One region of the Streptomyces sp. NPDC101490 genome, then DNA from elsewhere that is predicted to be linked to it. Evidence: riboswitches for the same ligand, from Rfam matches in the RefSeq annotation. Region 1 holds a riboswitch; each other region holds the start of a gene.
The links. Region 1 has a riboswitch for cobalamin ahead of ACIRQY_RS07990 (cobalamin biosynthesis protein). Riboswitches for the same ligand answer to the same signal wherever they lie in the genome.
Positions count from the first base shown of each region.

Region 2: another riboswitch for cobalamin. It lies ahead of ACIRQY_RS10520 (prenyltransferase/squalene oxidase repeat-containing protein); the one in region 1 lies ahead of ACIRQY_RS07990 (cobalamin biosynthesis protein).
Region 3: another riboswitch for cobalamin. It lies ahead of ACIRQY_RS29750 (ribonucleoside-diphosphate reductase subunit alpha); the one in region 1 lies ahead of ACIRQY_RS07990 (cobalamin biosynthesis protein).

Region 1 is NZ_JBIWNI010000003.1:60,811-64,637, reverse strand. Features, by position in the region: gene ACIRQY_RS07995 (cobyric acid synthase) at 1-1,055, opposite strand, end outside; gene ACIRQY_RS07990 (cobalamin biosynthesis protein) at 1,052-2,014, opposite strand; cobalamin riboswitch at 2,046-2,189, opposite strand; gene ACIRQY_RS07985 (hypothetical protein) at 2,317-2,538, opposite strand; gene ACIRQY_RS07980 (anion permease) at 2,551-3,825, opposite strand.
Region 2 is NZ_JBIWNI010000003.1:635,660-639,486, forward strand. Features, by position in the region: gene ACIRQY_RS10510 (GNAT family N-acetyltransferase) at 1-215, shown strand, start outside; gene ACIRQY_RS10515 (MBL fold metallo-hydrolase) at 452-1,504, shown strand; cobalamin riboswitch at 1,636-1,758, shown strand; gene ACIRQY_RS10520 (prenyltransferase/squalene oxidase repeat-containing protein) at 1,832-3,079, shown strand; gene ACIRQY_RS10525 (SCO2322 family protein) at 3,076-3,771, shown strand; gene ACIRQY_RS10530 (energy-coupling factor transporter transmembrane protein EcfT) at 3,779-3,827, shown strand, end outside.
Region 3 is NZ_JBIWNI010000023.1:67,527-71,353, reverse strand. Features, by position in the region: gene mctP (monocarboxylate uptake permease MctP) at 1-897, shown strand, start outside; gene ACIRQY_RS29755 (GNAT family N-acetyltransferase) at 984-1,484, shown strand; cobalamin riboswitch at 1,527-1,670, shown strand; gene ACIRQY_RS29750 (ribonucleoside-diphosphate reductase subunit alpha) at 1,802-3,827, shown strand, end outside.

The sequences.
Region 1 (3,827 bases):
ATGTGCTCGCCGAGGACCTGGAAGCCGCCGCAGATCCCCAGCACCGGACGGCCCTCGGCCGCGCGCCGGACGAGGGCGTCGGCGAGTCCCCGCTCGCGCAGCCAGGCCAGCGCCCGGACCGTGCCCCGGGTGCCGGGCACGACGACGAGGTCCGCGTCGACGAGTTCCTCGGGCCGGTCGACGAAGCGGACGACGACGCCCGGCTCGGCCGCCAGCGCGTCCACGTCCGTGAAGTTGGACATCAGCGGTACGGCGCAGACGGCGACCCGCAGCACGTCCGCGCCGACCGGCGGGGCGACGACCGACTCGCGGACCGTGCCGCGCAGCGAGACGCGCAGCCCGTCCTCCTCGTCGATGCCGAGGCCGTGCGCGTACGGCAGGACGCCGAAGGTGCGGCGGCCGGTCAGCCCGTGCAGCATGTCGAGGCCCGGTTCGAGGAGGCTCACATCGCCCCGGAACTTGTTCACCAGGTATCCGGCGACCAGCTCCTGGTCCTCGGGGGCCAGCAGCGCCGTCGTGCCGAAGAACTGGGCGAAGACCCCGCCCCGGTCGATGTCGCCGACCACCACGACGGGCAGCCGCGCGGCCCGCGCGACCCCCATGTTGACGATGTCGGTGCGCCGCAGGTTGATCTCGGCGGGGCTGCCCGCGCCCTCGCAGATCACCGCGTCGTAGCTGCTCCGCAGCTCCTCCAGGCAGGCCATCACCGGCTCGAACAGCTCCTTCTGCCGTCCGCCGTGGTAGCCCCGGGCGCTCATCTCGCCGACCGGCCGGCCCATCAGGACGACCTGGCTGGAGCGGTCGCCGCCCGGCTTGAGGAGCACCGGGTTCATCAGCGCCGTCGGCTCCACCCGGGCGGCCTGCGCCTGCATGGCCTGGGCCCGGCCTATCTCGGCGCCCTCGCGGGTCACGAAGGAGTTCAGGGACATGTTCTGTCCCTTGAACGGCGCCACCTTCAGGCCCTTTCGGACCAGCCAGCGGCAGATCCCGGCCGTCACGACGCTCTTCCCGGCATCGGACGTCGTACCGGCGACCAGCAGCCCCCCACCCCTCACTTCGTCCTCCGCTTCACGGTGTCGGTCAGCATCCGGCCGCCCACGCAGACGGCCAGGGTGAGCGCGGTGACCCGGCGGGACAGCCGGACCGCCCGTTCGATGTCGGGCACCTCGACGGCCCGGCCCGTCGTGTTGAGCACCGGCCGGTGCTCGACCCGGCCGCCGTACGCGAGGGTGCCGCCGAGCCGTACGCCGAGCGCGCCCGCGAAGGACGCCTCGACGGGGCCCGCGTTGGGGCTGGGGTGGTGTGCCGCGTCCGCCCGCCAGGCCCGTACGGACCCGCGCGGGTCCCCGCCCGCGACGGTGGCGAGGACGGCCGTCAGCCGGGCGCCGGGCCAGCCCGCGAGGTCGTCGAGCCGGGCCGAGGCCCAGCCGAAGCGGCGGTGCCGCGCGGACTTGTGGCCGACCATCGCGTCCAGGGTGTTCACGGCCCGGAAGCCGAGCAGCCCGGGCACGCCCGCGACCGCGCCCCAGAACAGGGCGCCGACCACGGCGTCGGAGGTGTTCTCGGCGACGGACTCGACGACGGCGCGGGCCATCGCGGGCCCGTCCAGGGAGTGCGGGTCGCGCCCGCACAGGTGCGGCAGCCGCTCCCGGGCCACCTCCAGGTCCCCGGCGGCCAGCGCCCCGCCGATCGCGCGGGCCTCCCGGCCCAGGGTCGTCCCGCCGACGACGGCCCAGACGGAGACGGCGGTGAGGGCGACGGCGGCGGACGGCCGGTCGCGCACGGTCCGTGCGGCGAGGGCGCCCAGGGCCACGGCGGTTCCGGCGCAGACGGCGGTGTGCAGGGCGCCCCAGCCCCGGTGGTCGTGGTGGAGGCGGTCCTCGACGGCGGCGGCGGCCCGGCCGAACGCGGCGACGGGATGCCCCCTCCGGGGGTCGCCGACGAGCAGGTCCACGGCGAGACCGGCGGCGGTGCCGCACGCGAACACACCGGTGGTACGGGGGAGGCCGGGCATGGCGCTCTGTCCTCACTCAGGGTCCGCGCCCTGGATCGACGTCACCGGCGGCGAGAGTTCCTGGCTCCCGGACCCCTGGGGTCCGGTCACAGTGGCGGGACCGCGCCGGATTCGCACCGGACTTCCTCTTCTGCCGCCGTCTTGGCCCCGGCAGTCCACCACGCCCCGAGAACAGCCGTCAACTCACCCTTGACCTGCGACGGGTCACTGTGCGGAGCACCACAGACACGGCCCGGACGCGCACGGAGGCCGGGTGGCCGCACACGAGGTGCGGCCACCCGGCCTCCGGGGAGCGTGGACCGTCAGACGACGATCAGGTAGATGCCGTACGACACGGCCGCGACGCACAGGGCGAAGCAGGCGTAGGCGCCGGTACGGGCCAGGACGGCGGAGCCGCCCCGCGCGGCGGCCTGCTCCTGCTTGGAGAGGCCGACGATGCCGAGGGTGAAGAGGCCCACGAGGGCGAGAGTGGCCACGAGGCTGACTCCGAACACGGAGCCGAGGGCCGCCCAGTCGATCTTCATGTCGTTCGTTCCTTACACCGCTGCGGCGGAGGCCGGGGGAGCGGACGGGTCGATGGGGGCCGGGGCCGGGATGGTCGTCTTCAGGTCCGCGTCCGTGACGGTGCCGAAGGAGCCGGCCGGCGGCGGCGGGGTGACGGCGGCCATCGCGGTGGTCACCACGCCCGCGGGCTCCGCCGGGGCGTCGGTCTCGACCTCGTTGACGTTGTGGTGGTCGACCGGCTTGCGGCGGGACAGCACCCAGATGTAGGCCGAGCCGCCGACCAGGACGGCCGCGGTGGCGGCGATGCCCCAGGGGCCCTGCTTGGTGAGGAACTCGGCACCGGCGCCGACCAGACCCGCGGCGGGCAGGGTCAGGCCCCAGGCGACGAACATCCGGGTCGCGGTCGACCAGCGGACGACACCGCCCTTGCGGCCGAGACCGGCACCCATCACGGCACCCGAGCAGGACTGGGTGGTGGAGAGGGAGAAGCCGAGGTGCGAGGAGGCCAGGATGACCGTCGCGGCGCTGGTCTGGGCGGTGAAGCCCTGCTGCGGCTGGAGGTCGGTGAGGCCCTTGCCCATGGTGCGGATGATGCGCCAGCCGCCGAGGTAGGTACCGAGGGCGATGGCGACACCGGCGGAGACGATGACCCAGAAGGGCGGGTTGGCACCAGGGGCGACGACGCCCTGGGTGACCAGCGCGAGGGTGATGATGCCCATCGTCTTCTGCGCGTCGTTGGTGCCGTGGGCCAGGGAGACGAGACCGGCGGAGGCGATCTGGCCGACCCGGTAGCCCTTGGCGGTGTGCTTCTCCTCGGTCTTCGCGCCGATCTTGTACGTCAGGCGGGTCGCCAGCATCGCGGCGAGACCGGCGACGAGCGGGGCGGCGATGGCCGGGATCAGCACCTTGGTGATGATCGTCGGGCCGTTCACGGCCGACCAGCCGGCCGACATGACCGCGGCGCCGATGAGGCCGCCGAAGAGGGCGTGGGACGAGCTGGACGGCAGGCCCAGGAGCCAGGTCAGCAGGTTCCACAGGATCGCGCCGACCAGCGCGGCGAAGATCACCTCTGTTCGGATGCCCTCTTCGTTGATGATCCCGCCGGAGATCGTCTTGGCGACCTCCACGGACAGGAACGCGCCGACGAGGTTGAGCACGGCGGACATGGCCACCGCCGTCTTGGGCTTGAGCGCACCGGTCGAGATGGTCGTGGCCATCGCGTTCGCGGTGTCGTGGAAACCGTTCGTGAAATCGAACACGAGAGCTGTCACGACCACAATGGCGAGCAGCAGCGTGATGTGTTCCATTT
Region 2 (3,827 bases), 570 kb from region 1:
AGCTGGCCGCGCTGGAGGGGCGGAGCTGGGTCCGCATCGACACGTGGCGTACGAACACGGGGCTCCATGCCTACTACGAGCGGCTCGGGTTCACGCACGTACGCACCGAGTCACCGGAGCATCGCCGTTCGGGCTGGCTGGCGCAGCGACCCGTGGGGGAGCTGAGTCGACCCGACGAACCCCTGTCCCCTGCCAGCACGATGCCCTCCACCTAGCGTTCGCGCTTCACGGCCCAGCCCCGTCGACCGGAGAAGGTCGGCGGGGCTGGGCCGTCTGTGGGCCGTGCGAGGGTGCCCAAGGGTGACCAACAACGACCAACCACGACGGTCAAAACCGCAGGTCCCGACAGGTCGAAGTCAATCCAGCACAGGCCATTCTGACGAACTGTCAGTTCTAGTTATGATGGGCAACGGTCGAGCACCCCCGCACCGCCGTGGAGAGACGAGGACCCATGCAGGAATCCACGCCCCAGGTGACCGAGCACGGCGGAGGCGTCTGGTCCCTCCGGGTGCCCATCCCCGACAACCCCCTCGGCCACACCCTCGTCCACGTCCTCGACACCGACCGGGGCCCGGTCCTCGTCGACACCGGCTGGGACGACCCCGCCTCCTGGGCCGAACTCGCCGGCGGACTCGCCGCCCTCGGCATCGCCCCCGCCGACGTCCACGGCGTCGTCATCACCCACCACCACCCCGACCACCACGGACTCTCCGGCCGGGTCCGCGAGGAGTCCGGCGCCTGGATCGCCATGCACGCCGCCGACACCGCCGTGGTCCGCCGCACCCGCGAGTCCCGGCCCGGCACCTGGCTCGACTACCTCGCCCGCAAGCTCACCGCCGTCGGCGCCCCCGAGGACCACCTCGCCCCGCTGCGCGCCGCCCGCGACTCCGGCCGCGCCACCACCCTCCCCGGGCTGCGCGCCGCCCTCCCCGACCGCGAGATCGTCCCCGGCGAACTCCTCGGCCTCGCCGGACGCAGACTGCGCGCCGTCTGGACCCCCGGCCACACCCCCGGCCACGTCTGCCTCCACCTGGAGGAGGAGCACCCCGCCGGGCTCCCCGGCCACGGCCGCCTCTTCTCCGGCGACCACCTGCTGCCCGGGATCTCCCCGCACATCGGCCTGTACGAGGACCCCGACGACGCGACCGCCGCCACCGACCCGCTCGGCGACTACCTCGACTCCCTCGAACGCGTCGGCCGCCTCGGCGTCGCCGAGGTCCTCCCCGCCCACCAGCACGCCTTCACCGACGCCGCCGGACGCGTCCGCGCCCTCCTCGACCACCACGAGGAACGGCTCGCCGGACTCCTCGCGCTCCTCGCCGTCCCCCTCACCCCCTGGCAGCTCGCCGAGCGCATGGAGTGGAACCGCCCCTGGGACCGCATCCCCCACGCCTCCCGCAACATCGCCGTCAGCGAGGCCGAGGCGCACCTGCGCAGACTCGTCAAACAGGGCCGCGCCGAAGCCGTCCCCGGCACCGATCCGGTCACCTACCTGGCCGTATGAGCCCGCGCACCCGGCCGTGTGAACCCGCGCACCTGCCCCTACGAGCCCCGCGCGAGCCGCACCCGAGCCGCCCACGGGCCCGTGCGGGGCGGCCCGCACCCGCCGGGCGCCCTCCCTACGGGCCGGTAGACTGACCCGGTCGTCATCATGCCCGTACGGGGGGAAGCCGGTGCGAATCCGGCACTGACCCCGCAGCCGTAGAGCTGTCCCCCGGACAGCGAGTCGGAATGCCCCGCACGGGACGTGACCGCGGCACCGTCGAGGAATACGGAGCCGGAGCCAGGTGCCCCCGAGGCGTGCCGGTGACCGGCCGCAGGAGAGGGCCCCATGATCACCGTCCGCAACGGCGCCGCCGCGCTCACCGCCGCCGTGCTGCTCGGCACCGCAGCCGCGGGAGCGGCCACCGCCGCACCCTCCCCCTCGGCCCCCGCCGCCACCCCCTCGCCCGGCCTGTACGGCACCAAGGACCCCACGTACGACGGTGTCTGGCGCCAGTCCCTCGCCTTCCTCGCCCAGCGCGCCACCGGCTACCAGCCCGCCGACCGGGCCGTGGACTGGCTGCTCGGCCAGCAGTGCGACGACGGCTCGTTCGCCTCCTACCGCCCCGACACCGGCAAGCCCTGCGACGCCAAGACGATGCGGGACACCAACGCCACCGCCGTCGCCGTGCAGGCGCTCGACGCCGTCCGCCGCCAGGCCGCCGACCCGAAGAAGCTCGACGAGGCCGTCAAGGCGGGCACGGGCTGGCTCAGGACCGTCCAGAACAAGGACGGCGGCTGGGGCTACGGAGCGGGCGGCCCCAGCGACGCCAACTCCACCTCGATCGTCATCGGCGCCCTCGCCGCGACCGGCGTCAAGCCCGGCTCGTACACCTCCGCCGAGGGCCGCACCCCCTACGACGCGCTCCTCACCTTCGCGCTGCCCTGCTCCGACAAGGACGGCGCGGGCGCCTTCGCGTACCAGCCCGGCAAGAACGGCGAGCTGCTCGCGAACGCCGACGCCACCGCCGCCGCCACCCTCGCCGGACTCGGCAAGAGCCCCGTCGCCACCAAGGCCTCCCCCGAGCAGCCCCCCAGCTGCGCCGACCTGACCAAGCCGACCGCCGAGCGGGCCGCCCTCAACGGCGCCTCCTACCTGGCGAAGGCCCTCGCGAAGACCGGCCACCTCATCCTGCCGCCGATGCCCGGCGCCACCGACACCACCGAGCGGCCCGACGTCGGCAACACCGCCGACGCCGTCGTCGCGCTCGCCGCCTCCGGCGCCGCCAAGGAGGCCAAGCCCGCCCTGGAATGGCTGGAGAAGAACTCCGCGGGCTGGGCGAAGGAAGGCGGCCCGGCCGCGTACGCGCAGCTGGTCCTCGCCGCCCGCGCCACCGACACCGACCCCCGCGAGTTCGGCACCACCGACCTCGTCGAGCAGCTCAACGCCACCGGGCCCGCGCCCAAGACCCCCGACACCTCCGCCTCCTCCACCAGCGACGACGAGAACTCCGGCTTCGACGTCTGGTGGATCATCGGCATCGGCACGGTCGTGGGCGTCGGCATCGGCTTCCTCGTGAGCGGCCGCAGGAAGTGACCGTCTCACGGAGAAGGGGCGCCCGGCTCGCGGGCGCCACCGCCGGAGCCCTGCTCACCCTCGCCGGGGTCGCGGCGGCGCCCGCGCAGGCCGCCGGATACCGCTACTGGTCGTTCTGGCAGGGCGACGGCGGCAAGCCCTGGGCGTACGCCACCCAGGGCCCCGCCACCGCCCGCCCCGCCGACGGCGACGTCATCGGCTTCCGCTTCGCGGTCAGCAGCGGCACCGACGACACCTCCCGGCCCTCCGCCGCCCCCGACTTCGCCGGGATCTGCGGAGCGAAGGCGGCCGGGGACGGCGCCAAGCGCGTCGCGGTCGTCGTGGACTCCGGCGGCCCCCGGGACGCCCCGCCCGGCGAGACCCCGCCCCCGGAGCCGGTCACGACCGGCTGCGCCGAGGTCCGCCGGGACGCCACGGCCGCGGAGGCGCTGGCCGCCGTCGCCGCCCCCCTCCGGTACGACAGCGCCGCCATGATCTGCGGGATCGCGGGCTACCCCGCGCGCGGCTGCGGCGAACAGGTCGCCGAACAGGCGGGCGACCCGTCCGCCACGCCGGGCGCCACCGCGACCGCCGCTCCGGCCGCCTCCTCCGGCGGCGAGGGCGGCGGCCCGTCCCTCGGCGTGCTCGCCGGAGGCGCGGCCGTCCTCGCCCTCGGCGGCGCGGCGATCTGGAAGGCCCGCCACCGCGGATGATCCCGGCATGACGAACCCGGCAGGGGCGGGGCGCGCCCGGACGCGCCCCGCCCCGC
Region 3 (3,827 bases), on a different contig from region 1:
AAGCCGCGCGGCACGCTGGTGCCCGGCGAGGCGGGCCAGTGGACGTACGCGACGCTCGCGCTCGGCTCGGCGCTCGCGCTCTTCATGTACCCGCACTCCATCACGGCGACGCTGTCGTCGAAGAGCCGCGAGGTCATCCGCCGCAACACCACCATCCTGCCGCTGTACTCGCTGATGCTGGGCCTGCTCGCGCTGCTCGGCTTCATGGCCATCGCCGCGGGCATCCAGGTGAAGAACGGCCAGCTCGCCATCCCGCAGCTCTTCGAGACGATGTTCCCCGACTGGTTCGCGGGCGTCGCGTTCGCCGCCATCGGCATCGGCGCGCTCGTCCCGGCCGCGATCATGTCCATCGCCGCCGCCAACCTCTTCACCCGCAACATCTACAAGGACTTCATCAGACCGGACGCGAGCCCCGCCCAGGAGACCAAGGTCTCCAAGCTGGTCTCCCTCCTGGTCAAGGTCGGCGCCCTCGCCTTCGTCCTCACCATGGACAAGACCGTCGCGATCAACTTCCAGCTGCTCGGCGGCATCTGGATCCTGCAGACCTTCCCGGCCCTGGTCGGCGGCCTGTTCACCCGCTGGTTCCACCGCTGGGCGCTGCTCGGCGGCTGGGCCGTCGGCATGGTCTACGGCACGGTCGCCGCGTACGGCGTCGCCAGCCCCACCCAGAAGCACTTCGGCGGCTCCTCCGCGGCGATACCCGGCATCGGCGAGATCGGCTACATCGGACTCACCGCCTTCGTCCTCAACCTCGTGGTGACCGTGGTCCTCACCTTCGTCCTCAAGGCCCTCAAGGCCCCCGAGGGCGTCGACCAGACCTCCCCGGGCGACTACACGGCCGACGCGGGCGACCGCGGCGTCAAGGACCTCCCGCCGGTCGGCGCCGGAAGCCACTGACCCGCCGCCACGCCCGAGGGGCCCGGGACTCCCGCGAGGGGAACCCGGGCCCCTCCCCCGTGCCCCCGGGGAGGCACACTGCCTCCATGGACTTCACGATCAGGGCGGTACGGCCCGAGGAACACGCGGAGCTCGGCGACCTCACCGGGCTGACCTATCTGAACGACGGGCTGCTGCTGCACGGCGAGGACGACTTCTACCTGGACGTGCTCCGCGACACCGCGCGGCGGGCCCGCGAGGCCGAGGTGCTCGTCGCCGTCGACGCCGACGGCCGGATCGTCGGCGGAGTGACCTTCGCCCCCGGCGACACCCCCTGGGCGGACATCGCCGTCGCGGGCGAGGCCGAGTTCCGGATGCTCGTGGTCGCCCCGGACGCCCGGGGCAGGGGCGTCGGGGAGGCCCTCGTCCGGGCCTGCGCCGACCGGGCGCGGGCCCTCCCCGGCTGCGTCCGGCTCGTGCTCTCCACCGCCGACCTCATGGTCTCCGCCCACCGGATATACGAACGGATGGGCTTCGTCCGCACCCCCGAACGGGACTGGGCGCCGGTCTCCGACCACCTCCTGCGCACCTACGCCCTGGAGTTCTGAGGCCACGGCGCGACACAACATGTGGGGGGTGCCGCAAGCGGCGCCCCCCACATGTATGCTCGTCCTCGCTGTCGACGCAGGGGAATCCGGCGCGAATCCGGAACTGTCCCGCAACGGTGTACTTCGTACGGATACGACGTCCGCACGATGTGAGTCCGAAGACCTGCCGGCGGTGCGCCCGGTCCGTCCGTTCCGGGTGCCACAGACGTCCGGGCCTCGCGGAATGGGCCGGTGGACGCGGCGCGCCCGGCCTGCCCGGAGAGCCGCCCGCCCGCCTTCCCGCCGCGGCCCCGAGCCGAGCGAGGGAGAGCCCCCACGTGACCATCGCGCCCGCCCATCCGGTGACCGCCGAGGCTTCCGCGATCGAGAGCGACGCCCCCGGGACCGTACTGCTGCGGACCCTGACCGCCCTCACCGCCGACCTCCCCGACACCGACCCCGGCAAGGTCGCCGCCGCCGCGCTCCGCGGCCGCAGCGCCGCCGCGGACGAGGCGGAGCTGCGCGAGCTGGCCACCGAGGCGGCCGCCGGGCTGATCGCCGAGGACCCCGCGTACTCCCGGCTCGCCGCCCGGCTCCTGACGATCACCATCGCCGACGAGGCCGCCTCCCAGGGCTCCGTGGCCTTCTCCTCGTCCGTGGCCGTCGGCCACCGCGAGGGCCTGATCGCCGACCGCACCGCCGACCTCGTCGCCGCCCACGCCGACCGGCTCGACGCGACGATCGACCCGGCGGGCGACGACCGCTTCGGCTACTTCGGTCTGCGCACCCTCTACTCGCGCTACCTGCTGCGCCACCCGATCACCCGCAAGGTGATCGAGACCCCCCAGCACTTCATGCTGCGCGTGGCCTGCGGTCTCGCCGAGGACGAGAGCGCCCGCGCCCTCGACGAGGTCGCGGCCCTCTACGGTCTGATGAGCCGCCTCGACTACCTGCCGTCCTCCCCGACGCTCTTCAACTCCGGCACCCGCCACCCGCAGATGTCCTCCTGCTACCTGCTCGACTCCCCGCAGGACGAGCTGGACTCCATCTACGACCGCTACCACCAGGTCGCGCGGCTCTCCAAGCACGCCGGCGGCATCGGGCTCTCGTACTCCCGCATCCGCGCCCGGGGCTCGCTGATCCGCGGCACCAACGGACACTCCAACGGCATCGTGCCGTTCCTGAAGACCCTCGACGCCTCCGTCGCCGCCGTGAACCAGGGCGGTCGCCGCAAGGGCGCCGCAGCCGTCTACCTGGAGACCTGGCACGCCGACATCGAGGAGTTCCTGGAGCTCCGCGACAACACCGGCGAGGACCAGCGCCGCACCCACAACCTGAACCTGGCGCACTGGATCCCGGACGAGTTCATGCGCCGGGTCAACGCGGACGCCGAGTGGTCGCTGTTCTCCCCGGCGGACGTCCCCGAGCTGGTCGACCTGTGGGGCGAGGAGTTCGACGCCGCCTACCGCAAGGCCGAGGCGGCCGGGCTGGCCCGCAAGACCATGCCCGCCCGTGACCTGTACGGCCGGATGATGCGGACCCTGGCGCAGACCGGCAACGGCTGGATGACCTTCAAGGACGCCTCGAACCGGACGGCCAACCAGACCGCCCTGCCCGGTCACACCGTCCACTCCTCCAACCTCTGCACGGAGATCCTGGAGGTCACCGACGACGGCGAGACCGCCGTCTGCAACCTCGGCTCGGTCAACCTCGGCTCGTTCGTCGTCGACGGCGGCATCGACTGGGAGCGGCTGGACGCCACCGTCCGCACGGCCGTCACCTTCCTCGACCGGGTCGTCGACATCAACTTCTACCCGACCGAGCAGGCGGGCCGCTCCAACGCCCGCTGGCGGCCGGTGGGCCTGGGCGCGATGGGCCTCCAGGACGTCTTCTTCCAGCTGAAGCTGCCGTTCGACTCCCCCGAGGCCCGCGCGCTCTCCACCCGGATCGCCGAGCGGATCATGCTCGCCGCGTACGAGGCGTCCGCCGACCTCGCCGAGCGCAACGGTCCGGTCCCCGCCTGGGAGGCCACCCGTACCGCCCGGGGCGTGCTGCACCCGGACCACTACGACGTGGAGCTGAACTGGCCGGAGCGCTGGACGGCGCTGCGCGCGCGGATCGCCGTCACCGGGATGCGCAACAGCCTCCTCCTCGCCATCGCGCCGACCGCGACCATCGCGTCGATCGCCGGTGTCTACGAGTGCATCGAGCCGCAGGTCTCCAACCTGTTCAAGCGCGAGACGCTGTCCGGCGAGTTCCTCCAGGTCAACTCCTACCTGGTCGACGAGCTGAAGCGGCTCGGCGTGTGGGACGCGCCGACCCGTGAGGCGCTGCGCGACGCCAACGGCTCCGTCGCGGGCTTCA